Regions from separate parts of the Mesorhizobium sp. B2-3-14 genome, predicted to be linked through region 1. Evidence: riboswitches for the same ligand, from Rfam matches in the RefSeq annotation. Region 1 holds a riboswitch; each other region holds the start of a gene.
The links. A riboswitch is a leader RNA that binds a small molecule or an ion and turns the genes downstream of it on or off. The one in region 1 is predicted to bind cobalamin.
Positions count from the first base shown of each region.

Region 2: another riboswitch for cobalamin. It lies ahead of FJ950_RS03600 (aromatic ring-hydroxylating dioxygenase subunit alpha); the one in region 1 lies ahead of FJ950_RS06170 (CbtB domain-containing protein).
Region 3: another riboswitch for cobalamin. It lies ahead of bluB (5,6-dimethylbenzimidazole synthase); the one in region 1 lies ahead of FJ950_RS06170 (CbtB domain-containing protein).

Region 1 covers NZ_VFVP01000002.1:307,661-317,796, forward strand. The annotation lists gene FJ950_RS06135 (response regulator transcription factor) at 1-343, opposite strand, end outside; gene mgtE (magnesium transporter) at 731-2,149, shown strand; gene FJ950_RS06145 (MerR family DNA-binding transcriptional regulator) at 2,289-2,675, shown strand; gene FJ950_RS06150 (isoprenylcysteine carboxylmethyltransferase family protein) at 2,682-3,170, opposite strand; gene FJ950_RS06155 (DUF1624 domain-containing protein) at 3,167-4,165, opposite strand; gene FJ950_RS06160 (MFS transporter) at 4,402-5,601, shown strand; gene FJ950_RS06165 (aromatic ring-hydroxylating dioxygenase subunit alpha) at 5,605-6,780, opposite strand; cobalamin riboswitch at 6,924-7,123, shown strand; gene FJ950_RS06170 (CbtB domain-containing protein) at 7,159-7,338, shown strand; gene FJ950_RS06175 (CbtA family protein) at 7,354-8,157, shown strand; gene cobU (bifunctional adenosylcobinamide kinase/adenosylcobinamide-phosphate guanylyltransferase) at 8,150-8,665, shown strand; gene cobO (cob(I)yrinic acid a,c-diamide adenosyltransferase) at 8,667-9,281, shown strand; gene cbiB (adenosylcobinamide-phosphate synthase CbiB) at 9,278-10,136, opposite strand, start outside.
Region 2 covers NZ_VFVP01000001.1:780,300-790,435, reverse strand. The annotation lists gene FJ950_RS03630 (nucleotidyltransferase family protein) at 1-889, opposite strand, end outside; gene FJ950_RS03625 (glycosyltransferase family A protein) at 889-1,566, opposite strand; gene FJ950_RS03620 (glycosyltransferase family A protein) at 1,568-2,320, opposite strand; gene FJ950_RS03615 (serine kinase) at 2,317-3,366, opposite strand; gene FJ950_RS03610 (PqqD family peptide modification chaperone) at 3,399-3,830, opposite strand; gene FJ950_RS03605 (hybrid-cluster NAD(P)-dependent oxidoreductase) at 3,972-5,072, opposite strand; gene FJ950_RS03600 (aromatic ring-hydroxylating dioxygenase subunit alpha) at 5,150-6,397, opposite strand; cobalamin riboswitch at 6,509-6,711, opposite strand; gene FJ950_RS03595 (DUF680 domain-containing protein) at 7,204-7,404, shown strand; gene FJ950_RS03590 (DUF680 domain-containing protein) at 7,474-7,680, shown strand; gene FJ950_RS03585 (DUF680 domain-containing protein) at 7,751-7,999, shown strand; gene ugpC (sn-glycerol-3-phosphate ABC transporter ATP-binding protein UgpC) at 8,073-9,185, opposite strand; gene FJ950_RS03575 (alpha-glucosidase) at 9,215-10,136, opposite strand, start outside.
Region 3 covers NZ_VFVP01000005.1:46,716-56,851, reverse strand. The annotation lists gene FJ950_RS14755 (histidine phosphatase family protein) at 42-629, shown strand; gene FJ950_RS14750 (DUF1344 domain-containing protein) at 650-913, opposite strand; gene aroC (chorismate synthase) at 1,097-2,212, shown strand; gene ribB (3,4-dihydroxy-2-butanone-4-phosphate synthase) at 2,305-3,405, shown strand; gene FJ950_RS14735 (MFS transporter) at 3,425-4,645, opposite strand; gene FJ950_RS14730 (TetR/AcrR family transcriptional regulator) at 4,766-5,374, shown strand; gene FJ950_RS14725 (hypothetical protein) at 5,465-6,448, shown strand; partial or broken gene bluB (5,6-dimethylbenzimidazole synthase) at 6,565-7,170, opposite strand; cobalamin riboswitch at 7,242-7,424, opposite strand; gene FJ950_RS14715 (histone deacetylase family protein) at 7,603-8,529, shown strand; gene FJ950_RS14710 (exodeoxyribonuclease VII small subunit) at 8,533-8,784, shown strand; gene FJ950_RS14705 (DUF2277 domain-containing protein) at 8,877-9,143, shown strand; gene FJ950_RS14700 (pirin family protein) at 9,183-10,103, shown strand.

The DNA of each region.
Region 1 (10,136 bases):
CCTGGGCCCCCAGGCGCACGCACTGTTTCAGGATGCCGATGTCATGGTCGTTTGAAAAGACCGCGATGCGAACGTCGAGCTTGCGGGTCTGGACCTCGGCCAGGACATCAGCGCCATCCATGTCGGAGAGCTTCCAGCCGATCACGGCGACATCGAACTCCTGGACCGCTGCCAGCTCCAGGAAATGCCTGCCGCTTTGTACGGAAGCCAAAAGCTCGAAGCGCCCGTCGCAGGCCAGCATTTCGCGCAGAGCCGATATGACGAGCGGATTGCGTTCGGCCACGACCACGCGAACGCGCCGCTCGTCGATTGCCTTGTTTTCTGTCCGCGACCTGATCTTCAAGGGCTTCCGGCTTTTTTGTTGCGGCTTGGAGGTCCAGCCGATGCCTGGACCTGCATCATGACAATTCTGCCCCAATCGCGCACGGGTGCTCTTTCCCCAGCGACATGCGCTGTCGCGTGGCCGGGCCACAAGCACACCCGCTTTGACGGAATCGACCAGGTTGCGCACGCCGGACAATGTCGCGTCGGTGGAAAACGACGCCTTTGCGCAAGCGGGATTTTTCGGCTGGAATTCCCGTGCGTTGGAGCGACGGGCTGCGAAATCGAATCATGCCGCCGCTCCAAATTTCTTGTTTGTGGTCGGACCCAAAACCGATTTCCACTTTTCGGAATCATGGTCTAGACCTGATTGGCAACCTTTCCGGGATTCTGATGGCTGGAGACGCTGGTGGAAGGCCAGGACAAGCAGACGACCTCCGCCAAGGCGGCTGACGACGCCCACGCCGACATCTATGGCGAGGACGGCGCGGTTCTTTCGTCCTTCCTTGCCCAGATCGGTGCGGCGATCGCCGACCGCGATACGCTGACCCTCAAGCGCGAAGTCGACGACCTGCATCAGTCGGAACTTGGCGACCTCATCGAGGCGCTGCATCCCGAGCAGCGGCGCGCGTTGGTCGAACTGCTGGGCGCCGACTTCGATTTTTCCGCGCTGACCGAAGTCGACGAGGCGATCCGCATGGATATCGTCGACAATCTGCCCAATGCGCAGATCGCGCAGGCCGTGCAGGCACTCGATTCCGACGACGCGGTCTACATTCTCGAAGACCTCGAGCCGGAAGACCAGGACGAGATCCTGTCGCAGCTGCCGTTCACCGAGCGGATCAGGCTGCGGCGCTCGCTCGACTACCCGGAAGAGACCGCCGGGCGGCGCATGCAGACCGAGTTCGTCGCGGTGCCGCCTTTCTGGACCATCGGCCAGACCATCGACTACATGCGCGAGGACAAGAACCTTCCGGACCGCTTCAGCCAGATCTTCGTCATCGATCCGACCTTCAAGTTGTTGGGGGCCATCGATCTCGACCAGATCCTGCGCGCCAAGCGCGCGGTCAAGGTGGGGGAGGTCATGCATGAGACGCGGCACGCCATTCCCGCCACCATGGACCAGGAAGAGGCGGCGCGGGAATTCGAACAATACGACCTTCTGTCGGCCGCGGTCGTCGACGAGAACGAGCGGCTGGTCGGCGTGCTGACCATCGACGACGTCGTCGACGTCATCCAGCAGGAGGCGGAGGAAGACCTGCTGCGCATGGGCGGCGTCGGTGACGAAGAGCTCTCCGACAGCATTCTGGCGACCTCGCGCTCGCGCGTTCCGTGGCTGCTCGTCAATCTGCTGACGGCATTCCTGGCGGCATCGGTGATCGGCCTGTTCGACCACACGATCGAGCGAATCGTGGCACTCGCCGTGCTGATGCCGATCGTGGCCGGCATGGGCGGCAATGCCGGTTCGCAGACCATGACCGTCACCGTGCGGGCGCTGGCGACCAGGGATCTCGACATCTACAACGCCGGCCGCATCATCCGCCGCGAGATGGGCGTCGGCTTCATCAACGGCATCGTCTTCGCCGTGCTGATCGGCATCGTCGCCGCAAGTTGGTTCCACGACCCTAATCTCGGCGGCATCATCGCGGCGGCTATGATCATCAACATGTTCGTGGCGGCCCTTGCCGGCATCCTGATCCCGCTGCTGCTCGACAGGTTCAAGGTGGATCCCGCGGTCGCTTCGGCGGTTTTCGTCACCACGGTCACCGATGTCGTTGGATTCTTTGCCTTCCTCGGCCTCGCGAGCTGGTGGTTCGGCGTCCGGTAAGGGTGTCAATTGACTTTTACGTAAATGCCGTGCGAGGCTTGTAAGGGGTGCCGCGTCGATTCCGGCGGGCAAGGGTTTGGTTCGGGACAGAAGGGCGACGCCGCATGGCGATCGCCTGGAATTCCGGCAGGGAGTGACAATGCGGGAATATTATTCGATCACCGAACTGACCCGCGAATTCGACGTGTCGACGCGGACGCTGCGTTTCTATGAAGACGAGGGATTGGTGCAGCCGGTGCGGCGCGGCCGCACCCGGCTGTTTCGCCCTTCCGACCGCCATCTCATCCGGCAGATCATGCGCGGAAAACGCCTCGGCTTCTCGATCAACGAGATCCGCGAGATCATCCAGATGTACAAGGAGCCGCCGGGCGAGGTCGGGCAGCTCAAGCTGATGATCAAGCGCATCGAGGAAAAGCGCGAAGACCTCAGGCAGAAACGTCGCGACCTCGAGGAGACGCTGGCCGAACTCGACCAGGCCGAGGAGTCTTGCGTCGAGCGGCTGGTCGAGCTCGGCGTCAACACGTAGCCCTGCTCAAATCCAGCGCCGGACTCTTTTTGCATAGTCGCGGTATTTCTTGCCGAATTTCGCCGCCAATATCTTTTCCTCGCCCTCGATCGCGACCTTCTGGGTGACGAAGGCGGCGACGAAGGCAAGCAGGAAGAACCAGGCGATGCCCGAGACGAAGGCGACGCCGATCAACAGCAGCGTGTTGGCCAGGTACATCGGATTGCGGCTGACGCCGAAGGGGCCGGTCGTGACGAGATGATCGGGCACGGCGTTGGGATTGAGCGTGGTCCTGGCCCGTATCATGGTGCGGATCGCTGTGAACCAGAGTACGGCCACGGCGAACAACGCCACCCAGCCGGCGGCGAACAGGATGTCGCCAAGGAGATCGCCGATCCAGGGCAGCGGGATGTAGAGGCCGAGCACGACACTGATGAGGATGGCGGCGGCGTAGATCACCGGCGGCCACGGTACCAGCCCAGGCTTCGGTTCGATCCCAGGTTTTGGCCCGATCATTGTGTCCCTCCCTCCGTCATCTTGTCGTCGGTCTTGGCGGTGCACGTTGCGGCAAGATCGGACAGATGCGCCCTGAAGTCCGCAGTCTGGTCGTTGTTGAAGAGCCGATCAAGAGAGGCTTCACCTTCGAGCGTTTCGAGCATGCAGCCGCAATAGCTCGAACAGAAGGTTGCGTTGCGCATCTGCTCGCACGATCGCTGGCAGGTTTTCAGGAAATTGACCTGCGGGGTTTCGACCTGCGCCGGCATCACTTGCGAGAACAGCCAGACGCAGCCGATCAGCAGCGGCTGGTGGATCAGGTAGAAAGCCAGGCTGTGGCGGCCGATGAAGACCAGCGGGTTGGACCAGCGTCCGGGCGCCAGGTTCGCCAGGCGTGCCCTTATGCCGGAGGTGGAGGCGAATTTCGCCACCGCAATGCCCGTAAGCACGGCGCCGAACCAAGGGAATAGCGGAACGTAGTCGTTGGAGCGCGGATTGATCGCCGACAGGCCGATCCACCAGAGCCAGGGATGATCGAGAGCCTCGAAGCGCAGGTAGACTGGTGCCGCGATGACGAGCGCGGCGACGGCAAGCGTCAGCAACGCCGGCAAGCGCAGGAAGGCGAGGCCGAGCAGGCTGGCGAGCGCGATCTCGTGCAGGATGCCGAAGAAGATGAACCCGTCGGGCGTGGCGACGCGGGTGACGACCGAAATGGCGACCGCCGCGCCGGCGACCATGGCGAACCGTCTCCAGAAGCCGTTCCAGCGGATCTGCCGGCCATGGGCGAGATAGAGGCTGACGCCAACCAGGAACAGGAAGGTCGATGCAATGCAGCGGGCGTAGAACTTCCACCAGCCGAAGGCGGTGAGGCCGGGATCGGTGTAACCGAAGAATTCCAGGTCCCAGGTGAAGTGGTAGCTCGCCATCGCGATCAGCGCGATGCCACGCAAGATATCGATGGCGACGATGCGCTTCGATGGCTGCGGGACGGGTACGGTCGGCGTGTGGATGCTCATGGTCTCGCGATCTGATTCAGCCCCTCCACGACGACTATCACGGTTGCACCGGATAGAAGAAGACCGGGCGCCTTGGCCTGGACCGCGCGGCGGGGTCCGCGCCAGCCGCCGGGTTGGGCCAGCGCGGAAAAGCCTTTGACCGGCTTCGCTTTTTGCCGGATGTGCGTCGGTTTCCTCTTAATGCGCCTGAAATGTCCACGGCAGATTCGACGCCGCGATTCTGCTTTGGGGAAGCAATGTCCACCCATGTTCGCCATCCGATCTGGCTTCCGGCCCTCAAGGCCGCGGATGCGCGCACCTTCGCCTCGCTTTACGCGGTCGAATCCTTCGCCCGCGCCATGGTGTCGAGCGTCATACCGATCCAGGCCTACGAGATTCTCCACAACGAGCAGATCGTCTCCATACTTTACACCGCCGTGTCCCTGCTCGGCCTGTCGGTGACCTTGTTCATGCCGATGCTGATCCGGCGCTTCGCGCGGCGCTGGGTCTACACGGCGGGCGCCTGCCTGCTCGCTATCGGCTCGCTGTTCTTCGTCACCCATACGCTCGCCGGGCAACTGGCCGGGATGCTGTGCCGGGTGATGGGCGCCAGCGCGCTGTCGATCACGCTCAACCTCTACATCATGGATCACATCCGCAAGACCGATTTCATGCAGGCCGAATCGCTGCGGATGGCGTGGTCGATGGTTGCCTGGACCTGCGGGCCGACGCTCGGCATTTTTCTCTATACGCGCTTCGGCATTTATGCCGCGCATGGCGCGGTGGCGGTGTTCGCCATGGCTTTGCTGGCGCTGTTCTGGACCTATCGGCTGAGCGACAACCAGTCGATCCGCCCGGGCAAGACACGACCGGCCAATCCGCTCGCCAACATCGGCCGCTTCGTCGCCCAGCCGAGGCTGAGATTGGCCTGGCTGATAGCCTTCGGCCGTTCCTGCTTCTGGACGACCTTCTTCGTCTATGGACCGCTGTTCATGGTCATCACCGGCGAGGGCGAATTGGCCGGCGGCCTGCTGGTCTCGGCCGGCAACGCGCTGCTGTTCATGGCGATCTTCTGGGGCAAGGCGGGGAAACGCTTCGGCGGCCGCAGGACCATGACATTTGCCTATTTCGCCATGTCGGCGACGCTGCTGGCGGCCGGTGCCGTGGGCGAAACCGTGCCGTTGCTCACCGGTGCCTTCCTGCTGTGCGGCGCCTTCTTCACCATCGCGCTCGACGCGCTGGGTTCGACCGCCTTCATGCGCTCGGTGCGCTCCTATGAGCGCGCGCAGATGGCGGCGGTCTACCGCACCTATCTCGATTTTTCGGAACTGACGCCGCCGCTGGTCTATTCGGTGGTGCTGGCCTTCTTCGGTCTGGGCTCGGTGTTCGTCACGCTCGGGCTACTGGCAGCCTTTTGCGGCTTCATGACCTGGCGATATCTGCCGAAGTCGCTGTGATCTTCAGGCCTCGGGTGAGCGCGCAGCGTGCCGTTCGCGCACCCAATCGTGGAAGCGGTGCAGGTCGTACTCCTCGGGCATCAGCACGCCAGCTGTATGACGCATCGAGCGCAGGCCCTTCTGGTTGACCTCGCAGATTGCCGCGTCCTCCTCCAGCACCTGTGTGCCGAAGGCAACGATGTTGTCGATGTCGGTCTCGGCGAGCGCCTCGGGCGCGAACAGCCATTCCGCGGTCAATTCGGTCTGTTCGGGACCGAGCGGCGTAAGCCGCACGGTCCTGACATAGTCGACATGGCCGACGATGAACATCGACGGCAGGCTGGTGGCATAGGTCTGACCGGTGCTGCGTTCCGCCGGCGTCAAGCTCGGGAAGATCGGCCCGTGCGTCTGCCCATCACGCGACCATGTCTCAGCCCCGGCGCGCAGGCCGCCGGAAAATTCCGGCGCGTCATTGTCGGCGTGGCGGAGCCATTCGGGATCGTCATGCCGGCTCATCAGGCCGCGGCCATAGATCGGCACCAGCCGCGACAGATCCTTGTGGACGCCCGGGCAGTGCAGACACTCGTTGAAGTTTTCCCAAAAAATCTTCCAGTTGCAGTTCATCACCTTGCGCAGCACGTGGCCTGATACCAACGTTTCCAGCGGCCAATTGCCGAGATCGCCGGAGGCCGGATCGAAGGAAGATTGCGCCGAGCTGGCGGCATCTTCCGCAAGATTGACGAAGACGAAGCCCCGCCACACCGAGAGCGCGACGCGATAAAGCGGGTGATCGGCCTTGTCGAAGCCGTCAGGCAGCGATTTCGACGGCACGCGCACCAGATCGCCACGCAGCGAATAGGACCAGGCATGATACGGGCAGGTGATCAGCCGCGCCTTCAGCCGGCCCTGGCTTTCCTGGCAAAGCTGCGAGCCGCGATGCCGGCAGGTGTTGTGGAAGGCATGCAACTCGCCGGTGTCGTCGCGCAGCAGGAGGATTTCCTGCGTACCGACGCGGAAGGTGCGGAACGCCAAAGGCTGGGCAAGGTCGGCCTCGCGGCAGACGAGCAGCCAGTTCCTGTACCAGATGGCGTCGAGATCGCGCTGATAGTTGTCCTGGTCCCAATAGGCCGACGAGGGCAGCGTCGGCTCCGTTCGAGTCAGGCCGTTATAGGGCTCGCGCTCGCTGGCATTGGGCTGCATGGCTGGCTTCCCGTGAGGGGTGCCAGCCGACACCCGGCCATGAAGTTTGTCAATCGGGACGGGAGGAGGGCAGCTTCGCCGATACGGCGCTCCTGCTCTGGCGGCTGTCGGAATTTGGTTTGCCGGGCGCGGCGAATTTCCCTATAGTCACCGATGTCGTCGGTTCCTTTTTGGAGCCAAGAGGGAATGCGGTGCGGGCAGGAATTCCTGCCCAATGCCGTGGCTGCCCCCGCAACTGTGTGCGGTAGTCCTCTCCATATGCCACTGAAGATTTTTCTTCGGGAAGGTGGGGAAGGGCGCTTATCCGCGAGCCAGGAGACCTGCCGGCGACAGGAAACTGACTTCGATGCCCTCGGGTGGAGGGCGAAAGGACAAGACATGACTACCGCTTCCGTCTCCCTCGGCGCCTCCGTCTCCTCGCAGTCGCGCTTCATGCAGCTCGCGCTCGCGGCGCTGCTCGGCATCTTCGTCGTCGGCTTTGTCGGCTTCTCGCATATCGATGCGGTCCACAATGCTGCCCACGACTATCGCCACTCGATGGCGTTTCCCTGCCACTAACGAGGATCCGACATCATGAATCTGTTTCGCAACGTCGTGTTCGTCGCGGCGATCGCGGGGCTCGTGGCCGGTGTCGTCCTCGCCTGCATGCAGGCCTATGCCACCGTGCCGCTGATCCTCAAGGCGGAAGTCTACGAAAAGGCCGACGGCGGCCACCACCATGATCACGCGACCGCACCAGCGGCGACCAATGATGCCATGAGCACGGTGGCCTCCGCTGGGAATGCCATGAGCTCTGCCGCGCCCGCGGGCACCGATGCCATGGCACCGGCGGAGGAAGACGAAGGCTGGGCGCCGGCCGACGGTTTCGAGCGTTTCGCCTTTAGCGTGGTTGCCAATATCGTCACCGGCATCGGCTTCGCACTGGTCCTGGTCGCGGTTTCCGAGTTCTTCGGCGGCGTCGGCAACTGGCGCCAGGGTGTGTTCTGGGGTTTGGCCGGCTTTGCCGTGTTCACACTGGCACCGGGCCTCGGACTGCAGCCGGAACTGCCGGCAATGCCGGCGGCCGATCTTCTGCCGCGCCAGATCTGGTGGACGGCGACGGCGGCCGCGACCGCGACCGGCCTGGGCCTGATCGTGTTTCGCAGATCGTTGCCATTGACCATCCTCGCCGTCTTGCTGATCGTCGCGCCGCATGTCGTCGGCGCGCCGCAGCCCGACAGTTTCGAGACACCGATCCCGGAAGGCCTGCACCATCAGTTCGTGGTGGCGGTGACGGTGACCAATCTGGTGTTCTGGCTGGTGCTTGGCGCGATCGTGGGCGTGGTGCGCAGGCGCTTCACCGGCACGGCGACCAGCCTGCGCGACAGCTTTGCCTGATCGCGGCAGGCTGACCTTCATCATCGGCGGTGCGCGCTCCGGCAAGAGCGCGCACGCCGAAACCCTGGTGACGGCATTGCCCTCGCCCTGGGCCTATATCGCCACGGCGCAAGCCTATGACGACGAGATGCGCGAGCGCATCGCGCTGCACCGCTCGCGGCGCGGTGAGGGCTGGTTGACCATCGATGCGCCACTCGACCTCGCAGAAGCGCTGGAGGCGTTGCCAGACGGGCAGCCGGTGCTTGTCGACTGCCTGACGCTGTGGCTGACCAATCACATGCTGGCCGATCACGACGTCGAGGCCGCGTGCCGGCGGCTGGCGGACGTGCTGTCGCGGCCGCGCGGACCGTGGTTCGTGGTAACGAACGAGGTCGGGCAAGGCATCGTGCCCGACAACGCACTGGCGCGTCGGTTTCGTGACGATGCCGGCCGGCTCAACCAGCGGGTCGCCGCGATTGCCGACACGGTGCTGCTCATGGTGGCGGGGCTACCGCTCAAGGTGAAGTGAAATGACCGATATCGACGACAAGGATGAAGAACGCCATCGCGCCAAGATGGCCAAGCGCAAGGCGGTGCAGGACGCCGAGGTTGCGGGCAAGACGATCGAGAAGGGGTTGCTGATCGTCAACACCGGTCCCGGCAAGGGCAAGACCACGGCCGCCTTCGGTCTCGCGCTGCGCATGCTCGGCTACGGCAAGCGCGTCGGCGTCGTCCAGTTCATCAAGGGCAAGTGGCACACCGGCGAGAAGGAGGCCTTTGCCGTCTTTGGCGACCGTGTCGTCTGGCACGCAATGGGCGAGGGTTTCACCTGGGAGACGCAGGACCTGAAGCGCGATATCGCTGCCGCCGAGGCCGCCTGGGCCAAGGCTCTGGAATTGATCGCCGACCCCTCGATCAGCCTTGTCGTGCTCGACGAGCTCAACATTGCCTTGCGCTACGACTATCTCGCTCTCGACAAGGTGGTTGCGGCGCTCAAGGCTCGCCGCGAAGGCCTGCATGTCGTCGTCACCGGCCGCAACGCCAAGCCGGCACTGGTCGAGGCGGCGGACCTGGTCACCGAGATGGGGGTGACAAAGCACCATTTCTCGGCTGGCGTGAAAGCGCAGCAAGGCATCGAGTTCTAGAAAACCAGAACGGCGATCAGCGCGACAAGGCCGAACAAGCCGATCAGCAGGTAGTCCGCGACCCGGTAAAGCTTGAGCGCCCGCCTGATATCGCCGCTGTCGACATCGCGGCGGCCGCCTTCGCCCATGAAGATGTCGTCGACCATGACACCGCCATAGCTGCGTGGTCCGGCGAGCGCCAGCCCGAGCGCGCCGGCCATGGCCGCTTCCGGCCAGCCGGCATTGGGCGAGCGGTGTTTTTTCGCGTCGCGCCGTACCGCCTTCCAGGCGTCGCGGGGGTCGGCGCCCTCGACCAGGAGGGAAGCGAGCACGATCAGCAGCGCCGTCAGCCGCGATGCAGGCAGGTTGATCCAGTCGTCGAAGCGCGCCGCCGCCCAGCCGAAGGCCTCATGGCGCGGAGTCCGGTGGCCGACCATCGAATCGGCAGTGTTGGCCGCCTTGTAGGCCGCGCCGCCGGCGAGCCCTCCGACCCCGGTCCAGAAGGCGGGGGCGACGATGCCGTCGGAAAAATTTTCCGCCAGGCTCTCGATTGCCGCGCGGCAGACGCCGGCGCGGTCGAGTGTCTCGGGATCACGGCCGACGATCCGCGAAACGGCGGCTCGGCCCATGTCGAGGCCTCCGCTGTCGAGCGCGTCGGCGACGGCTTCGACATGTTCGTAAAGGCTTTTCTGTGACAGAAGCGATGTCGCCAGAAAGACGGCAACGATCCACCCCAGGGGGACGAACCAGAGCAGAACAAGCTGCACGCAAAGGCCTGCTATCGCCGGCACCAGCACGATGACCAGAAGCGCCTGGACACCACGTTGGCGACGCAACGCGTCGGGATCAGTGGCGCGGTTGAGCCGCAAGTCGAGA
Region 2 (10,136 bases), on a different contig from region 1:
GCACCGTCACGCCAACATCGAGCGCAAGGTAGGAAAGCGCCACCGCCGCGGCAACGGCAAGGCCACGCCTGGCGACGACATCGAGGAACACGTCCCAGTCGACGCCGCCGGTGCGAATGGCCACCGCGCAATCGACCAGCCAATCGCTGTGGGTGTGGGCATCGAGCCCGCCATGCGCGATGGCGAGCGCGATGCGATCCGCGGGCGACGGCACCAGCACGCCGACACCGCTGAATTCGGCCGTCGCCGCGCGCTGCCAGATCGCCTGGTCATCCTCGTCGCTTTGCTGCGAGCCGTCATAGGCAAGCTGGTGCAGATCGATATCGCCATAACTGCCCTTGAAAAAATTCATCGAGCGCAGCGACGCCAGCCTTGTCCTCAGATATTGGGGACTCACCCCGGTGGCGATCTGCCAGTCGCCGTCGCGCAGCACGCCGAACGCCGCCGGCATGTCCTGCGGCCGCACCAATATGTCGATGTCGTGCGCCACCCGGCCACGCTGCGCCGAGGCGTTCAAGGCAATGCGGCTGGCACCCTTGATCAGCATCACCAGGCAGCCGGAATCCGTCATCGCCTGCAGCGCCGGTTCGGCCTCGCGCATCGCCATGCGCGACTTGGTCCACAGCATCTTTTGCAGGCCGACAAGGCGCGGATAGGCGGATTGGCCGGCCAATTTCCGGCCGAACCGATCGCAGATCGCGGCCAGCAGCCGGTGTTCCCTGAAGGAGACAAGGTCGATGTCGTTCGCGCTTAGCCACTGCATGGCGCAACCGGCGGCCGCGTCCTCATCGGCAAGAAGGGCAGCCTTGAGCAGTTGGTCGAGCCCGCCCGTCGGCCAGGACCAGCCATAGTCCGGGAAACGTCGGCTGATGCGGCGAATGCCCGCCATCAGCCCGCGCCGGCCTTGTTCCGGGACCGTCGCAGCATGGCGAGCCGCGCCACTTCGAGATAGCCGCGGTCGCGCGCCGCATCGCGGCCATAGGACAGGCTGCCGGGCCTGATGCGGCGCAGCGCCAGCACCTCTTCCACCATGTCGAGGGCAAGGCCCGCCTCGCGTACCCGCGCGATCCAGTCGATCATTTCGCCGCGGCCGCCCGGCGGATCGACGACTGCTCCAACGGTCTCGGCGACCTCGCGCCGGATCAGCATCGTGGTCCGCGACCAACCGGGTACGATCGCGTCCTCGGGTGCATCGGGCCGGTCATTGCGGAAGTTTCGCAAATGGCAAAAAACGCCCGACGTTGCGGGATGCCTTTCGAGATGCGCGAGCTGTGTTTCGGCCTTGCTCGGCAGCCACAGATCGTCGGCATCGAGCGTCGCAATGAGCGGCGTCGGCAAGGCGGCGATGCCCCTTGTCGTGGCGCTCCCAGGTCCGGCATTTGCCTGGCGCAGCAATTGCAGCGGCAGGTCCGTTCCGCCGATCGCCGCCGCGAGATCGTCGCTGGATCCATCGTCGACGATCACCACCAGCTCAGGCCGCACTGTCTGCGCCGCGACCGATCGCAGCGTCTCGGCGATGGTGCCGCTGGCGTTGAAGGCAGGTATGACGACGCCATAGCTCCGCATGCTACATGAAGCGCCAGTTGGCGAGTTCTTTGACATCGAAGATGCCTTCGATCCCGCGCAGTGAAGGGTCGGCCTTGCGCCGTTTCATCGATTTGTGGATGGCCCGCAAGAATTCCCGAAGGGACGTGTCGACCTGCTTCGTCATGTTGCCGGGATGACGTCGGTAGTAAAGCGACACGGTATCCGGCAGGACGAATCTGGGGCCGCTTTCAAAGGTGCGCAGCAGGTAGTCTGTGTCTTCGGCCTGGCCGAAGGCCTCATCGAAGCCGCCGATCCGTTCGATGAGCTTACGCGAGAAAATGCCTGACGACAGATGAATTCCCCGCACGGTCATGAAATGGCTGCCGGGGCAGGGTTCCAGCAGATCGTCGTCGATGTGTTCGACCATCATCATCAGGGAATAGGTAAGCTCCAGAGCGGGGTCGGCGTCAAAGCATGCGATATCGGCCTTGAATCGTCCCGCAGGCGAGACATCATCCGAATCGAGGAACGACACGAGCTCCGTTTCCGGCGTGAGCAGTCTGAGACCAGCGTTGCGGGCCCGGGTCACGCCCATGTTCTCTTGCCGGAAAAGGCGAATGCAGGGGTTCAGGGCCATCATCGAACGCACGGCCTCCGCCGACCCGTCGGTCGAGCCGTCGTCGATCACGATGATGTCGAGATCGGCGGCATCGTGCTGCCGCACGAGCGAGCGCAAGGCCGAGACGACATAGCGCTCGCGATTGTACACAGGCATGATCACGCTGAGCTTCACCGGGCGCCTCGTGTCAGGAAATCCTCGATCGTGCCGGCGATCTCTGCCGGGTCGGTGCCGAGGGACAAACGGAAGCACGGCAGGTGGCGCGTCAATTCGCTGAAGAAGCGAAAGCCGCTTTCGCGCTCGCCCGGCATCTGGGCGATGCCGGACGGCGCCAAGGCAATCATGGCATCCCTGCGCGACACCGGCATAATCGAACTTGCTCCGCCTCCGCTGATATGTGGCACCACCAGCGCGACGATGTCCAGCATGGCGGGCACCGGCCGAGGCGCGATATCGTGAATATGGAACGTGTGCTTGCCTTGCCAGTTGAGCGGGCCTTGCGCCGTTAGCCGCTGCCGCAGGCCCAGCCGGGCGAAACCTTTCGTGTCCTGCTTCAACGTCGAAAAAAGCGGGCGCGCGGTCACGCCGTCGGTGAGATCGATCAGCACATAGTCGTCGCCGACACTGTCGAGCCCGTTGAGGAGGCCGGCGGCGACGGTCCCCGATTTCCCGGCCCCGCCCGAGCCGGCAAGCAGAATACCCTTGCCGTCGATGCTGAGCGTGCCGGCATGGGTCAGCCGCATGCCGCGCGCCGCATATTCCCAGTGCAGGAAGGCGCGCAGCGGTGCTCCCGGCTCCCAGGGCGGAAAGGCATCGGCCGAGGCCATCAGCTGCACGCCGACGCGGCGGTGCGGATCGTAGACCTGCCAGAAATCGAGGTCGTGGAAATGGTGCCCGCGCAAACCGGCTTCGGCGAGCTGTTTGGCAAAACCGTGCTCGGTGAAATGGGCATCGCCCCAGTGCGCCGGCTCCGGGATGCCGTCAATGCCGGGATGCGCGATGAAGATGCGACCCGTGGACGGTGCCGGCTGGTCATGCCCGGGCTCGACAAAAGCATGGCCCAATGCATCGGCAAGCACGCCGTGACCGAGATGCACGGTCAGTTCAAGCCAGGGCAGGCGAACCTTTCGCATGGTCGGATAGCGCGCGGCCGCGCCTTCAGCGGCGGCGATGAGATACCTGGCGTAATCCGGCAAGGTTTCGAGCGTGACGCGCGGCATCAATCGCCTTCCATCACGCTGCGGCCGCCCCGTCAGGAAGCCTGCTTGACCGCCGGCCAGCCGAGAGGTTCCTCGACCTCGTGGATGGGATCAACGACGATCAGGTCGGCGAGGTCGTCGTGAATGCTCACATTGAGCGGCTCGTTCGTGGCGGCAAGCTCGGCAGGCAAATCGCCCGGCAAAGGCTGCGCCGCCGCGTCCAAGCGCACCAGCAAACCCAATTCGAGCAATTGCGATATGAAGCGTTCGAGTTCGGCCTGGCCTATTGTCGAGCCGCCGGCGCTCAGCCCGACCAGAGCCTGGGCGTCCGCGCCGGATGAAAGCGCCTGCCATACCTTGCTGCCGGAATCGGAAAAGCCGAAATATTTGCCATTGGCAAGATTGAGCACCACGGCCTCGCCATCGAAAGATTCGAAAACGATATCCCGGCTCGCTACCGCATAGGCGTGGGAGTCATGCGTCATTGTTGCCCCGTCCTGCATTTCCTGCCCGCCAGCAGGACCGCTTCCACCAACAACGCCTGTAAACTTTCAGGTCTTCCTTGGCAAGGTAACCTTTGCCGGCAACGCGGGACCATTTCCGGGTTCAGTCGAAAGCCGGGCGGATCAAGCCTCGATTTCAAGCGGCGACAATGGCTTGGAACAACAGGCCAGGATGAAGCCATCATCGATCTCATGATCGAGGATGCCGCCATTGTGGCTCATCTCGACGCTGCCGGAGACTTTCTTCACTTTGCAAGTTCCGCACAGGCCGAATTCGCAGGCGGCCGGTATTCGCACGCCCGAGGCGCGCGCCGTCTGCAGCACGGTCTGGCCGGCGACACAGTCGGCGTCGACATCCGAAAGCGCGAAGCGGATCGGCGTCGCGGCTTCGACGCAAATCGCCGCGCCGTCTTCAGCCGGCGAGGCAAACGGCGCTGGGATTTCCTCCATCGCCGGCGCGGCAAAGCTCTCTTGATGGTATTTTGCCATGTCGAACCCGGCGGCCTCCAGCATGCCGCGCACGGCGCGCATGAAAGGGTCGGGGCCGCAGCAGAAGATTTCGCGTTCGCGGAAATCGGGCGCCAGGAGCGGCAGCCGGATGGCGTCGATGCGGCCCATATGGCCGTACCAGCCCTCGCGGCTCGACCGCTCCTCGATCATGAAGCCGAGCGACAGCCCCGGCATATGGCCGCCGAGCAGTTCGAGTTCCTTGCGAAAGATGATCTCTTCCGGGCGCCGCGCGCAATTGACGAAGCCGACATCGGTCCATGGCGCGCAGTCGTTCAGCCAGCGCAGCATCGACATCATCGGCGTCACGCCCGAACCGGCCGAGATGAACAGGTATTTCGCCGCCGGGTGGCTGTGCAGCGAAAAGTCGCCGCCCGGTCCATAGGCCTTGACGTGCGAGCCGGGCGTCAGGTGATCGAACATCCAGCGTGTGCCGACGCTGCCCGCCTGCGCCTTCACCGTCACCGCGATCGAGAATGGCCGTGACGGCGATGATGACAGCGTGTAGGTGCGCATCAGCGGGCCGTCCGGTGTCGGCAATTCCAGCGTCACGAACTGGCCCGGCTTGTAGCGGAACCAGGTCTGGTTGTCGGAGCGGAAGGTGAAGGTCTTGACGTCGGGCGCCTCGTCGCTGACGCCGGTTACTTCCAGCACCTGCAGCCTGTCGTTCCACGGCGCCATCTGGTCGAGGTGGCGATAGAGGCCAAGATCAGTCATGGCGTTCATCCCTGCATACCTTTCATTTTGGGCGTGTCGTGATCCCAAAGCCGCTGCACAGTTTTGGCCGACATGCGCTAGGCGACACTGCGCAGAGCAGGCCGGCCGTCTTCGGAAAGCCGTGGGCCGATAAAGCGCGCGTACCAGTCGACGAACTGGATGACGCCGCCCTCGTGCAGCTCCGAATAGGGACCGGGCTCGTAGGCCGGCGACAGGATGCCGAAGGCATTTTCCTCGACGATGCGGCGGTCCTGGTCGTTGGTCTCGGTCCAGACATGGGTGAGTTCGGCGAGATCGTAGTCGACGCCTTCCACGGCATCCTTGTGGACCAGCCATTTGGTCGTAACCGCTGTTTCCGTGGCGCTGACCGGCAGCACGCGGAACGTCACCGCATGATCCACGAGGATATGGTTCCAGGTTGTCGGGTAGTGATAGTGCATCAGCGTGCCGATCCGGTCGGCCGAGACGCTGTCGGACAGGTTCTTCTTCACCGCCCGCTTGCCGGTCATCGTGTAGCTCTGGGCATCGCGCAGCAGCGGCGCGCGGGTGGCGCGGTATTGTCCGGCCGGGTCGATGCGAAACTTGCTGGGCAGGCCAACAGCTTCGCACTTCGCCCAGTGGGCCAGCATCTCCGGATCGCTGTCGGCGCCTTGCACGCCGGTCACGGTCGGCGCTTCCGGGAAGGTCTTGCACAGCTCAGGATGGTTGCCCGCGCAATGGTAGCATTCGCGGTTGTTTTCCCAGACCAGCTTCCAGTTGCCCTTCTCGATGATCGTGCTCTCGAAGGCGATCTTGGCCTCGCTCAGCCGGTGCGGCTGGAGATAGGGCTCGATCATCGCCTGCATCGGCGCGAAGTCGGCGGGCTCCTTGGCCAGGCAGATGAAGACATAGCCGGCGACGCTTTCGCAGGCGACCGGCTTGAGCCCGAACTGGCTCTTGTCGAACCCATCGGCCATCTGGCGGGCGAACAGCAGCCGGCCGTCGAGTTCGTAGGTCCACTGGTGATAGGGACACACCAGTTTGGCGGCCATGCCCTTGTCGGTGTTGCAGACGCGGCTGCCGCGATGGCGGCAGGAATTGTGGAAAGCGTTGATCTTGCCCTGCTGATCGCGCACCAGCACGACCGGATAGTCGCCGATCTGCACGGTGATGAAGCTGCCCGGCTTGGGCAACTCGCAATCATGGCCGATGAACAGCCAGTCGCGATACCAGATCAGTTCCATGTCAAGCTTGAAGTAGTCCGGGTCGGTATAGAAGGGCTGTTCCAGCGAAAGGCCCTGTCTGCGGCCGTTCAAAAGCCTCAGCATGTCGTTGCGCGCGTCCATGTCCTGTCCTCATTTTCAAGGACTGAACTGGTGGTGATGGAGGAAGGACTGGGCGCAAGCCGGCGAAGCCGGACAACACCATCCGCCCCTTGACCGCCCACCGCGATCAGTCGAGTTCTAGCGATCTCGGGCTGGTTTCCGGGCTCTGGAGTTGTCCTGGCGGACCATCGCGACACCTTCCCAGGCTTTCGCCCAGTGGTCTCCCGTTGCGACTTGAACTCCACCACCGTTGCGGGGGCAGCGCCGGAATCTGACCGGCTTCCCAATTCTCCGCTCCGTCGTCACGCAGCGGCACCTGAGATCGCTCGATCTAATCACGACAGGGTTTGCGACATCGGCACGAAAGCGACATCGCATCCATGCGGCGCGACACGTACGCGGGATCGTCCCGGCGCGGTTGCAGCGGGGGAATCGCCTCTTCTCGCCAGGCGCGCGGGCACAGTTTTCGACCCTCAGCCGGGCCGGAAAAGGGTTAATGGTTTCGAAAAGTGACTATTAGCAGAGTCTAAAATCGAACCGAACGGTTCGTTTCTGTTGACGGTGCGTGCAGGACGGTGTGAACGCCCAGCCTTCCGACACAGTTGGTGATCGGGTTATGATCTCAGACAACTATTTGATATCAAACGGAAAAATAAGACATGTAGAAGGCGTTGGTACAATTTCAAGTGGTGGAGTCATGGTCCACGCTGAACAACTTCGTGATTGGAAACGGCAAGGGGGCTCTCCCACATCGGGGCTGTCCGAACGACGCGATTTAATCCCAAGACACGCCGCTAGACGGACGGGAAAAATACTGGAGTACAAAAATGAAAAAGATCATTCTCACTGCCGCCGCCCTTCTGGCTATTTCCGGCAGCGCCTTCGCTAGCAGCGACCATTATGGTTCGAACGCCGCGACCCCCACGGCTACTGTCGACAGCTCCTACACCGCTTCGACTAAGAAGTCGGAGCCGGCTGCCCAGACGCCTGTGACGGGCGCCGACCACAACCTCTTCGGCAACAATTAATAGCGATCCCCGGCACGCGGCGGGTGACCCTGCCGCGCTGGTGGACCCTACAAATTCAGGAGTATTAAAATGAACAAGATCCTCATTGCTGCCGCTGCCGTTCTGGCTCTCTCCGGCAGCGCTTTCGCCGGCAGCGACAACTATGGCTCCAACGGCGCCAACCAGGCTGCTGCCGCTTCGACCGACAATTCGAACACCGCGTCGATCGGCAAGTCGGCTCCGGCCACCTCGGCGCCTGTCCAGCAGGGCAGCGACCGCAACCTCTTCGGCCATTAACGGCCATCCCACGGCCGGTGGGCTCTGGCCCGCCGGTCCGCGGGACTTCCAAAATTCAGGAGTACCTAAAATGAACAAGATCCTCATTGCCGCCGCCGCCGTTCTGGCCGTCTCCGGCAGCGCCTTCGCCGGCAGCGACAATTATGGCTCCAACGGCGTCAACCAGCCCACTGCTTCGTCGACTGTCAATGTCGATACGTCGCATACAGGTGCGATCCGCAACAGCGATTCGCCTGTCTACAAGCTGCTCAACTCGTCCGGCGACGTGCAGAAGCCGGCCCATCAGGGTGCCGATCGCAATCTCTTCGGCAACAACTAACCAGCCTGTGCAGACAAGAACAGCGGCGGGCCAGGCCCGCCGCTCTTGTTCTTTCATTACCGGACGGCCGTCTTCAGGCCGCCTTTGCTTCCGCTTCGTGGAGGGCAAAGGAGCGACCATCGGCATCGAAGATATGGAGATCGCCGGCATTGGCGGTCAGCCGCAGCGTCGAGCCGCGCTTGACCTCGACATTGCCCGGCAGCTTGGTCACCAGCGGCAGGTCGGCCCGGCCGATATCGACATAGACCAGCTGGACCTCGCCAAGCTGTTCGAGATAATCGACGGTCCCCTCGAACAGATAATCCGCACCGCTGGCGATCGCGAGATCTTCCGGCCGTACGCCGAAGCTGACCGCCGCTCCCTTTGCCGAAGCAGGTGTCGCGATCGGCACCGTCGCCTTGCGGCCGCCGACATGGCTGACGATGGTCGGATTGCCCGTCTTGTCGACCGTCGCCGGCAGGATGTTCATGGCCGGCGAGCCGATGAACTGGGCGACGAAGAGGTTGCCGGGGTTCTTGTAGAGTTCCATGGGCGTGCCGACCTGCTCGATGTGCCCGTCCTTCAGCACGACGATGCGGTCGGCCAGCGTCATCGCCTCGACCTGGTCGTGCGTGACGTAGATCATGGTCGTGTTGGGCATCGATTCCTTGAGCTTGGCGATCTCGATGCGCGTCGCAACGCGCAATGCGGCGTCAAGGTTCGACAGCGGTTCGTCGAACAGGAACACCTTCGGATTGCGCACGATGGCGCGGCCGATGGCGACGCGCTGCCGCTGGCCGCCCGACATCGCCTTGGGCAGACGGTCGAGATATTTGGTCAGCTGCAGGATCTCGGCGGCTTGCCGAACCCTTTTGTCGATCTCGGCCTTGCTTTCCCCACCGATCTTCATCGAGAAGGCCATGTTGTCGTAGACGGTCATGTGGGGGTAGAGGGCATAGGACTGGAACACCATGGCGATGCCGCGCTTCGAGGGTGGCACGTCGTTGACCACCTGGCCGTCGATCTTGAGTTCACCCGACGTGATTTCCTCGAGCCCGGCGATCGAGCGCAGCAAGGTCGACTTGCCGCAGCCCGACGGGCCGACGAAGACTATGAACTCGCCCGATTTGATGTCGAGGTCAATGCCGTGGAGAATGTTAAGATTGCCATAGGACTTCTTCACTTGTCTCAAATTGACATCGGCCATTGGTTTCCTCCAGTGATTCCTCGGATGTTTCAGCCTATGCGTCCGAACCAGGCGCCATAGCCGCCGAGCTCGACCGACCCGGTGCTCGCCTGCCCGGAGAGCCCGTGTCCCGGCAAAGGTTGCAGGGTTCGGTTGCCGAGGTCAACCTTCGCCGGCCTTGCGCCCAGATTGAAGACGCAGACGATCTCCTCATTGCCCGACCGGCGGGTGAAGGCGACGGTGTCGCCCTGGCTTTCGATGAAGGCGATGTCCCCCTTGGCCAGCGCCGGATGGGCGCGGCGGAAAGAAAGAAAGCGCCGGTAATGCTCAAGCAGGGAGGTTTCGTCGCCTTGCTGCACGTTGACCGCCTGCGGCAGATGCTCGGCCGGTACCGGCAACCAGGGTTTTGCCTGGGAGAAGCCGCCATTCCTTGCATTGCCATCCCACACCATGGGCGTGCGGCAGCCGTCGCGGCCCTTGAATTCAGGCCAGAAACGGATGCCGTAGGGATCCTGCAGATCCTCGAAGCGCAGGTCGGCCTCGCCGAGGCCGAGTTCTTCGCCCTGGTAGATGCAGACCGAACCGCGCAGCGACATCAGCAATGCCGAGATGACCTTGAGATAGGCCGACGGGTCCGCCTCGTCGGCGGCCCAGCGCGAGGCCGGTCGCATCACGTCATGGTTGGAAAACGCCCAGCACGACCAGCCGTCGCTGGCCACCCGGCCAAAAGCTTCCAGCACCGAGCGGACCTTGGCGGCGCTGATCTTTTCCGGCGCCAGGAAGTCGAAGGAATAGCACATATGCACGCGCTTGCCGCCGGCGGTATAGGCGGCGACCACGTCCAGCCCGCGTTGCGAATCGCCGACTTCGCCGACCGCGGCGGTCGCCGGGTACTCGTCGAGCAGCGCCCGGAAGCGCTCGAGGAAGGCGAGGTTCTCCGGTCGGCTTTTGTCGTAGATATGGTCCTGGTAG
Region 3 (10,136 bases), on a different contig from region 1:
CTTCCTCCTTCCAGGCCCTGGCCCGATCTCCGGAAGAGCTGATGTACCCGCTGGTTTATATCGTGCGCCACGGCCAGACCGCGTGGAACGCCGAGTTCCGGCTTCAAGGCCAGGCCGATACCGATCTCAATGCTCTCGGCCGCGAACAGGCGAGCGCAAACGGCCGTCGGCTGGCCGAACTCGTCGGCGCTTCCCAGGAATTCGACTTCGTCGCCAGTCCAATGAGACGCACGCGCGAAACGATGGAACGCATCCGCGCCGCCATGAGGCTCGATCCGCTCGCCTATCGAACCGATATCAGACTGATTGAAGTCAATTTCGGCGATTGGCAGAGTTTTACCTTCGCCGAGCTTGAGAGGCAGTCGCCCGGCGCGAGCCGATCCCGCGCACTGGACAAGTGGAATTTTCAGCCGCCAGGTGAAGGCGCGGAGAGCTACCAGATGCTGCTCGAACGGGTGAAGCCATGGTTCGACGAGCTTCGGGGGCAGACGATTTGCGTGACGCACGGGGGCGTCATGCGCACCCTGTTTCGCTTCGTGCTTGATATGCCCGAGGACGAGGCCGCGAACCTGGAGATACCGCAGGATCGCGTGCTCAAACTTGAAGGCAGGAGCCTGGAGTGGCTTTAGGACGCCGGTGACGCCAACTCCTAGTTCGTGTCGCTGTCACCCGGCAGCTGCATGTCTGTGACGACGTTTTCGCCATCGGTCACATCGTAAGCGATGACGATGTCCATCCCCGGCTTCAGCGCATCGAGATCGGTTTCGGCATTCAACTTGTAGGATTTGCCGTCGTCCAGCGTCAGTGTCAGCGCGTCCTTGTCGATCTTCTTGATCAGGCCTTCGGTCTGCCCGGCAAAGGCGGCGGTGGAGAGCAGCAGCGTGGCGGCAACAGCGCCAATCAGGGTACGCATCATCGTCCTCTTTGGTCATTGCGCCGGCCTGGGTGGCGGCGGATCCTCAACGGCGAATGGAGGAGAGCAGAAACCAACCGAATGTGTCAAAACTAAATCCGTCGGATCACAGTTTGACCACTGTGGAAAACGCCAATAGAAGGCTGGCTTCAGCCGGTTTCGATGCCGGGCAGGGCACTTTCCATGTCTCACAACACGTTCGGCCATCTTTTCCGCGTCACCACCTGGGGCGAGAGCCATGGCGCGGCGCTCGGCTGCGTGGTCGATGGTTGTCCGCCGGGTATCCGTTTCACGCGCGATGAAATCCAGGCCGAACTCGACAAGCGCCGCCCGGGCCAGTCGCGCTTCGTCACGCAGCGCCGCGAGCCCGACGAGGTGAAGGTTCTGTCCGGTTTCGTCTTGGACGAGGACGGAGAGACGATGATCACCACCGGCACGCCGGTGTCGATGCTGATCGAGAATGTCGATCAGCGCTCGAAGGACTATGGCGAGATCGCCCGCCAGTTCCGGCCGGGCCATGCCGACTACACCTACGACGTCAAATACGGCATACGCGACTATCGCGGCGGCGGCCGCTCCTCGGCGCGCGAGACCGCTGCCAGGGTCGCTGCCGGCGCGCTCGCCCGCAAGGTGGTGCCGGGCATGGTGGTGCGCGGCGCGCTCGTGTCGATGGGCGAAAAGTCCATCGACCGCGCCAACTGGAACTGGAATTTCATCGGCGATGCCGAGAACCCGTTCTTCACCCCCGATCCGGCTTCGGTTCCTGTTTTTACGCGGTATCTGGACGACATCCGCAAGGCCGGTTCCTCCGTTGGCGCGGTGATCGAGATCGTCGCCGACGGTGTGCCTGCCGGCCTCGGCGCGCCGATCTACGCCAAGCTCGACCAGGACCTCGCGTCCGGCTTGATGTCGATCAACGCCGTCAAGGGCGTCGAGATCGGCAATGGTTTCGAGGCCGCCCGCATCACCGGCGAACAGAATGCCGACGAGATGCGCATGGGCAATGACGGCAAGCCGGTGTTCCTGTCCAACAACGCCGGCGGCATCCTGGGCGGCATCTCGACGGGCCAGGCGATCGTCGCCCGTTTTGCGGTGAAGCCGACTTCGTCGATCCTGACGCCGCGCAAATCGATCGACAAGGACGGCAGGGATGTCGAAGTGATGACCAAGGGTCGCCACGATCCCTGCGTCGGCATCCGAGCCGTGCCGATCGGCGAGGCCATGGTTGCCTGCGCCATCGCCGACCATTATCTGCGGCACAGAGGACAGACGGGGAAGGGAATAGGCGGTAGGGAATAGGCAGTAGTCAGTGGTCAGCTGCCAGCCCGCCCCTTTTATTCCCTAACCCCTACTGCCCAGTCCCTATTCCCTGCGAGCGAAGCGAGCATTCCATGTCTTATGACCAGAAGAAGATTGTCGAAGCCATCCGCGCCTTCGAACGCGGCGAGATCGTCGTCGTCATGGACGATGACGGGCGCGAGAACGAGGGCGACCTGATCGTCGCGGCCGTCCATTGCACGCCGGAGAAGATGGCCTTCATCGTTCGCAACACGTCGGGCATCGTCTGCACGCCGATGCCGCGCGAGGAGGCTAAGCGGCTGAACCTCGCGCCGATGGTGGCCGACAATGATTCGGCCCACACCACCGCCTTCACCGTCAGCGTCGACTTCAAGCATGGCACGACGACAGGCATTTCGGCCGACGACCGCACGCTGACTGTGCGTAACCTCGCCAACGGCAATGTCGGTGCCTCCGATTTCGTCCGCCCTGGACACATCTTCCCGCTCATAGCGCGCGAGGGCGGCGTCTTGATGCGCTCGGGTCATACCGAGGCGGCGGTCGATTTGTGCAAGCTCGCCGGCCTGCCGCCGATCGGCGTGATCTCGGAACTGGTCAATGACGACGGCACCGTCAAGCGCGGCCCGCAGGTCGCGGCCTTCGCGGAGGAGCATGGCCTCAGGCAGGTATCGGTCGCCGACCTCATCGCTTACCGGCAGCGCAAGGAGACCCTGGTCGAGCGCGTCGCCTGCTCCGACATCGAGACGCTGGGTGGCAAGGCCCAGGTCTTCACCTACACGCTGCCCTGGGACACGATGCATCACGTCGCCATCGTCTTCGGCGACATCCGCGACGGCGAGGAGGTGCCGGTGCGGCTGCATTCGGAGGATGTGGTGACCGACGTGTTCGGCACCAGCCACCGGCTCGACGGCATCATGAAGGCGATGGGCGAACGCAAGCGCGGCGTCATCGTCTATCTCAGGGAAGGCTCGGTCGGCGTTGCCCACCAGGAGCGCAACCGGCCGGCGCCAGGCGACCGCGAGGACCATGAAGAGGCGCGCCGGCGCGAGAGCGAATGGCGCGAGATCGGCCTTGGCGCCCAGATCCTGAAGGACCTCGGCATTTCCTCGATCAACCTGATTGCCTCGCGCGAGCGCCACTATGTCGGCCTCGAAGGCTTTGGCATCCACATCGCCAAGACCGAGATCATCTGAGCTCGACAAACCCTGCCTGTCACTCGGCCGGGATTGCCGCCTCGCATCCTTCCAACTCGCATTCGTGGGTGGCGAGGCTGCGCTGGCCGAGCAGCACCGTGATCAGCGCGATAGCGCCTGACGTCACCGAGACCCAGAATCCGTTCTGGGCGCCGAATGCATCCACCACGGCGCCGGCGGCGAAGGAGCCCAGCGCCATGCCGATGCCGATCCCGGTGGTTACCCAGGTGATGCCTTCGGTCAGCATCGCTTCCGGGACATGCCGCTCGATCAGGCCGAAGGCGGTGATGAAGGTCGGCGAGATCGCCACGCCACTGATGAAGACAGTCAGCGCGAGCGCTGGCACGGTGCTGGCGCTAAGCGGCAGCAGTGTGCCGAGCGCGACCAAGGCAACCGCGATGGCGAGCTGGCGCTGCAGCGGTGCTTTCAGGTTGAGCGCGCCGATGATGATGCCGAGCACGAAGGAGCCCAGCGCATAGACGCCGATGACGAGACTGGCAGTGCCCGGCTGGCCGAGTTCCTTGGTGATCGCCACCGTGCTCACCTCCGTCGTCGCGAAGGTCGCGCCGATGAAGATCATGGCGAAGGTGATGATTTGAACCGGCCCCAGGCGGATTGCCGAGCCGCTGGAGCCATGGTCCACCGGCCGCACTTGCGGCTCGGTCGAACGCTGCAGAACGAAGGCTATCGAGCCCAAGGCGAGGAACAGCGTGCTGACGAGCACGCCCGCTTCCGGGAACAGCGCGGCGCTGAGGCCCACAGATAGCGATGCGCCGGCGATATAGACCAGTTCGTCCGCCGCCGACTCGAAGGCGAAGGCGGTGTTCATCTCGGACCGGCCCCGGAAAATCTCGGTCCAGCGCGCCCGCACCATGGCCGGCATGCTTGGCATTGCCGCGGCCAGCAGCGCCGACGCGAACAGCGTCCATACCGGCCAGTCTTGATTGGCCGATGCGATCAGGGCCGCGAATGCGAGCACGGAGATGATGGTGGTGGGTACGACAACCCGCGTCTGGCCGAGGCGGTCGACCAACCTCGATATTTGCGGCGCCAGGAAGGCATTGGCCAAGGCGAATGTCGCCGAAACCGCACCCGCCAGCCAGTATTCGCCACGCGTCTGCGACAGCATCGCCACGATGCCGATCGGCGCCATGGCGATCGGCAGGCGCGCCATGAAGCCGGCGGCGGCAAAGCCCCTGGCTCCGGGCGCGCGAAAGATTTCCGAATAGGGGTTTTGCATGATCCTGTTCCTCGACAAGGGGCGATTCGACAATTACATACGAGACGTATAAGTGTTAAATAGAGCATACGTCGCGTATGTCAATTGGCATACGGAGCGTATGTAAGTAAGGCCAGAAGCATGCATCGACCGCGCAAGGAGATGATCGCCGAGACACGCGCCAAGCTGATCGCCGCGGCGCGCCAGGCTTTCGGCACCATTGGCTATGCCGAAGCGTCGATGGATGATTTCACCGCGTCGGCCGGGCTGACGCGCGGCGCCCTTTATCATCACTTCGGCGACAAGAAGGGACTGCTTGAGGCGGTTATCGCCGAAATCGACGCGGAAATGGCGGCCCGGGTGAATGAGGTCGCGTCGCGGGCGCCGACCCGCTGGCAGCATTTCGTCGACGAATGCACCACCTATATCGAAATGGCGCTGGAGCCGGAAATCCAGCGCATCATGTTCCGGGATGGTCCGGCTGTGCTGGGCGATCCGGCACTGTGGTCGAATGCCAATGCCTGCGTCGGTTCAATGACCGATCATCTGACAGCGCTGCAGCGGGAAGGGGTGGTCGTCCCCGGCGTCGACCCGGAGTCGGCAGCGCGGCTGATCAATGGGGCGAGCAGCCAGGCCGCGCAGCGCATCGCCAATTCGCAAGATCCCGAAGCGACATCGAAGATGGTGGTGGCCGCGTTCAAGCAATTGCTCGAAGGCCTGCTGAAAAAGCCGGAAGCGCTTTCAAGATGAACCGCCATGGCAGTCCCGCCACTGCCTGCAATTGACAATAGCCGGTTTGAGCGCATCCTCCGCAGCCATCTCTGAGGGGAGATTCGGGGCGTGTGGGATTTCGATATCGGCAGGTCGGTGTCCATCATGATGCGGACCTGGCCTTTCATTGTCTTTCGCATGATCGTCTATTTCGGCATCACGCTGGCCTACATCGTGGCCACCGGCACCGGCGCCTCCGTCGGCTATGGCGTCGGCCATATTTCTACCGATCCCGACGGACCATTGTCTTTTGCGATGTGGGGCGGCGTGGTCGGTTTCGGCATCGTCTCGATCGCCGTCTACTGGATCCGCGAATACATTCTCTACGTCGTCAAGGCGGGCCATATCGCCGTCATGGTGCATCTGATCGACGGCAATGATATTCCCGACGGCCAGAACCAGATCGCCTACGCGAAAGAGGTCGTGACCGAGCGTTTTGCCGAGGCCAACATCCTTTTCGTCGTCGATCAATTGGTCAAGGGCGCCATACACGCCATCACCGGCCTGCTCGGCGGCATCGCGGCCTTCCTGCCCATTCCTGGCCTGAGCGGCCTGGTTTCGTTCCTCAACACGGTGATTCGCCTGTCGCTGACCTATGTCGACGAGATCATTCTCGGCTACAACATTCGCATCAGTTCGTCCTCGCCGTTCGAAACCGCGCGCCAAGGCGTTGTGCTCTACGCCCAGAACGGCAAGACCATGGTCAAGAATGCCGTCTGGCTAGGGGTCATCATGTGGGGCGTGTCGTTCGTGATTTTCCTGCTGATGCTGGCTCCGGCAGCCGCTATTCTTTACGTCATGCCCGGGCAGCTCGCCGGCTGGGCTTTCGTGCTGGCAATCGTCTTTGCCTGGGCTTTCAAGGCGGCCTTCATTGAGCCGTTCGCCATTGCCTGCCTGATGCAGGTCTATTTCAAGACTATCGAGGGTCAGGTGCCCGATGCCGCCTGGGACGCCAGGCTGGCCGAAGCCTCGTCGAAGTTCAGGGAACTCAAGGACAAGGCGCTCTCCACTTTCGGCGGTTCGCGCTGGGGCACGGCCGGCGCGACGCGCTGATCGGCTAGGCTCGCGGGCGCACCGGCGGCGGTACCGAGGCGCGCCACTGCTGATTTGAGCGGCGCTTCGCCTTGTCCGCGAAAAGTCTCGCTCATGATAAGCTCGGGCAACGGCAGCCGCCGGCCCCAGCCGTGTGTTTCGAGATCCGGCTTCGGTGCGAATTCGGAAACGCGGCCGACGCAGAGATAGGCGATCGGCGTCATTTGATCGGGAATGGCCAGCAAGCTTTTCAGCGCTTGCGCCTCGATGATGCTGACCCAGCCGACGCCGACGCCTTCGGCACGCGCGGCCAGCCAGAAATTCTGCACCGCGCAGACCGTGCTGTAGAGATCCATCTCCGGATTGTGCCAGCGCCCCAGCGGCGAGCCTTTCGAGCGCTCGCGGTCGCAGGTGATGCAGATGTTGAGCGCGCTTTCGCAAATGCCTTCCAGCTTGAGCTTGCGGTAGAGCGCCTGCCGTTCTGCTTCGATTTCAGGCAGTTCCCGTTCTCGCGCGGCCAGGAACAGGTCGCGCACCTCCGCCCGCCGCGCGGCATCGCGAATGACGATGAAATTCCAGGGTTGCATGAAGCCGACCGATGGCGCGTGGTGGGCGGCAAGCAGCAGCCGCGCCAGCACCTCGTCGTCGATCGCCTCCGATGTAAAATGGCTGCGGACGTCGCGCCGTGTGAAGATGGCGCGGTAAACAGCGTCGCGCGCAATCTGGTCAAATCCATCGCCCATTGGAGCGGTCATAGCTTCCGGCATCGCTTGTCCCCTTGCGATTGCAATCGATGTCATCCGCCTGACCATGCGGATGACGATGCCTGCCAGGCCGGTCTTCTGGCTCGGGATCGACCCGCGTCCGGTGCCTTCCCGTCATCGACAGTGGCATTTACCGGCGCGGTCCCCCTCACAGCGTTGGGCACGCCACGGAGTTCAACCGTGTTCCCGATTCTCCCGCCAAGGCATTTGCAGCCAAGTGGAATCACTTGGCGTCGCAAAATGCCGCTAAAACAAACAGCCCGGCGGGCACCAGGCAGTGGTTGCGACCTTACGCCGAAGGGCCGGCGCCGCCAATGCCCGCAGCGACATGAATGGACGCAGGTTCGATTTTCCCCAGCGATCAAGCCGCAACGCATGGCCATCACGACGCCGGGGCACTAGATAGGGGGCATGGCCACCCGTCTCTACACGCACCCGATCTTTCTCGAACACATCACGCCGCCCGGTCACCCCGAGCGGCCCGACCGCCTGCGCGCCATCGAGCGCGTGCTCGACGACGAAGCTTTTGCCACGCTTGACCGCGTCGAGGCACCGCACGGCGACGAGGCGACCATCCTCTACGCGCATCCCGCCGATTTCGTCGCGCGTGTCCGCGCCGCCATCCCCGACGAAGGCATTGCCCGCATCGACGCCGACACCACCGCCAGCCCGAAAAGCTGGCAGGCGGTGATTACGGCGATCGGTGCCGCCAATGCCGCCGTCGACGACGTCTTTGCGGGCCGCGCCGACAACGTCTTCGTCGCCGCCCGCCCGCCCGGCCACCATGCCGAAAAGACCACGGCCATGGGCTTCTGCTTCTTCAACACGGCCGCAATCGCAGCGCGCCATGCGCAGAGGAAGCATGGCGCCGAGCGTGTCGCTGTCGTCGACTGGGACGTGCATCACGGCAACGGCACGCAGGATATTTTTTGGGACGATCCCTCGGTGCTCTATTGCTCGACGCACCAGATGCCGCTTTATCCCGGCACGGGCGCGAAGAGTGAGACCGGCGCCGGCAACATCGTCAATGCGCCGCTGGCGCCTCGGACGGGCAGCGAGGTGTTTCGCGATGCGTTCCTGTCGCGCGTGCTGCCGGCACTCGACAATTTCGCGCCGGATCTGATTATCGTTTCGGCCGGCTTCGACGCGCACCATCGCGACCCGCTGGCGGAAATCAATCTGACCGAGGACGATTTCGACTGGGCGACCGGCCAGCTGATGCAGCGCGCCGCAATCCACGGCGGTAACCGGCTCGTCAGCCTGCTCGAGGGCGGCTACGATCTGCAGGGATTGGCATTTTCGGTCGCCGCCCATGTCGGGCGACTGATGAAAGGATGAATGATGACCGGTGAGATCAACGAAGACGTCAAGGCGATGAGCTTTGAACAGGCACTCGACGCACTGGAGAAGATCGTCGATGATCTGGAGCGTGGCGACGTACCGCTCGACCAGTCGATCCGGATTTACGAGCGCGGCGAGGCGCTGAAGGTTCATTGCGACCGGCTGCTGAAGGCCGCCGAGGACAAGGTCGAGAAGATCAGGCTGTCGCGCGACGGCAAGCCGGTTGGAACCGAGCCGCTCGACGCGGACTGAGGTCCGGAGCAGCCTTACCGGTTTTTGGACACGATCATCATTGAGGATACAGTTCGTCCCGATTGAAACGGACAAGAGGAGATACGGAAGCGATGTGCAGAAACATCAAGACCCTGTTCAATTTTGATCCGCCGGCAACCAACGACGAAGTCCGCGACGCGGCACTGCAGTTTGTCCGCAAGCTGAGCGGCACGACGCGGCCTTCTGCCAAGAACCAGCATGCGTTCGATCATGCCGTCGAAGCCATCGCGGCATCCGCACGCGAATTGCTCGATTCCCTCGAAACCCACCAGCATCCGCGCAATCGCGAAGAGGTGGCAGCCAAATTAAAAGCAAAAGCGGCGATCCGGTTCGCCTGATATGCCCAAGCGCCCACTGACCGCTGACGAGGAGAGTTCATGAGCTTCTTCCCCGGCAAGGACCCTGAGGCCGGCGATGCCTTCGCCAGCGACCAGATCGAGCTGATGGTTATCCCTAACGCCAAGGACATTGGCGGTTTCGAGGTGCGTCGCGCCTTGCCGACCGCCAAGCGGCGCCTGGTCGGGCCGTTCATCTTCTTCGATCGAATGGGTCCCGCGATCATGCGCGCGGGCCAGGCGCTCGATGTCCGTCCCCACCCGCATATCGGCCTGTCGACCGTGACCTATCTGTTCGACGGCAAGATCAGGCACCGCGATTCGCTCGGCACCGAAATGGTCATTCAACCCGGCGACGTGAACCTGATGACGGCCGGTCGCGGCATCGTCCACTCCGAACGCACGCCGCAGGAATTGCGCGGCGCGCCGATGTCGATCTCCGGCCTGCAGACCTGGTTGGCTCTGCCGGACGGCAAGGAAGAGGTGGCGCCGGTGTTCGAGAACACAGCGGCGCTGCGGCTTCCCGAAATCGACGCCGAAGGCGTCTGCGGCCGCGTCGTCATCGGTGATTTCCAGGGTTTGCGGTCTCCGGTGCGGGCCGATTCCGAGACACTCTATGCAGATTTGCGGCTGGCGCCCGGCGCCAGCGTCAAAATCCCGCCCGATGCCGAGGAGCGCGCCATCTACACGCTGGAGGGCGAGGTCTCGATTTCGGGTGATGTCTTTCCAGCGGAACGGCTGCTGGTGTTCCGGCCCGGCGACGAGATCGTCATATCGTCATCGACGGGTGCGCATTTCATGCTGTTCGGCGGCGCGTCTCTCGGTTCGAAGCGCTACATCTGGTGGAATTTCGTTTCCTCGTCCAAGGAGCGCATCGAGCAGGCCAAGCAGGAATGGAAGACCGGCCGCTTCGATATCGTTCCTGGCGATGAGAAAGAATTCATCCCGCTGCCGGAAGGCTGAGAAGATCGGTGAGGGGCTGACCGTCCGCGTCAG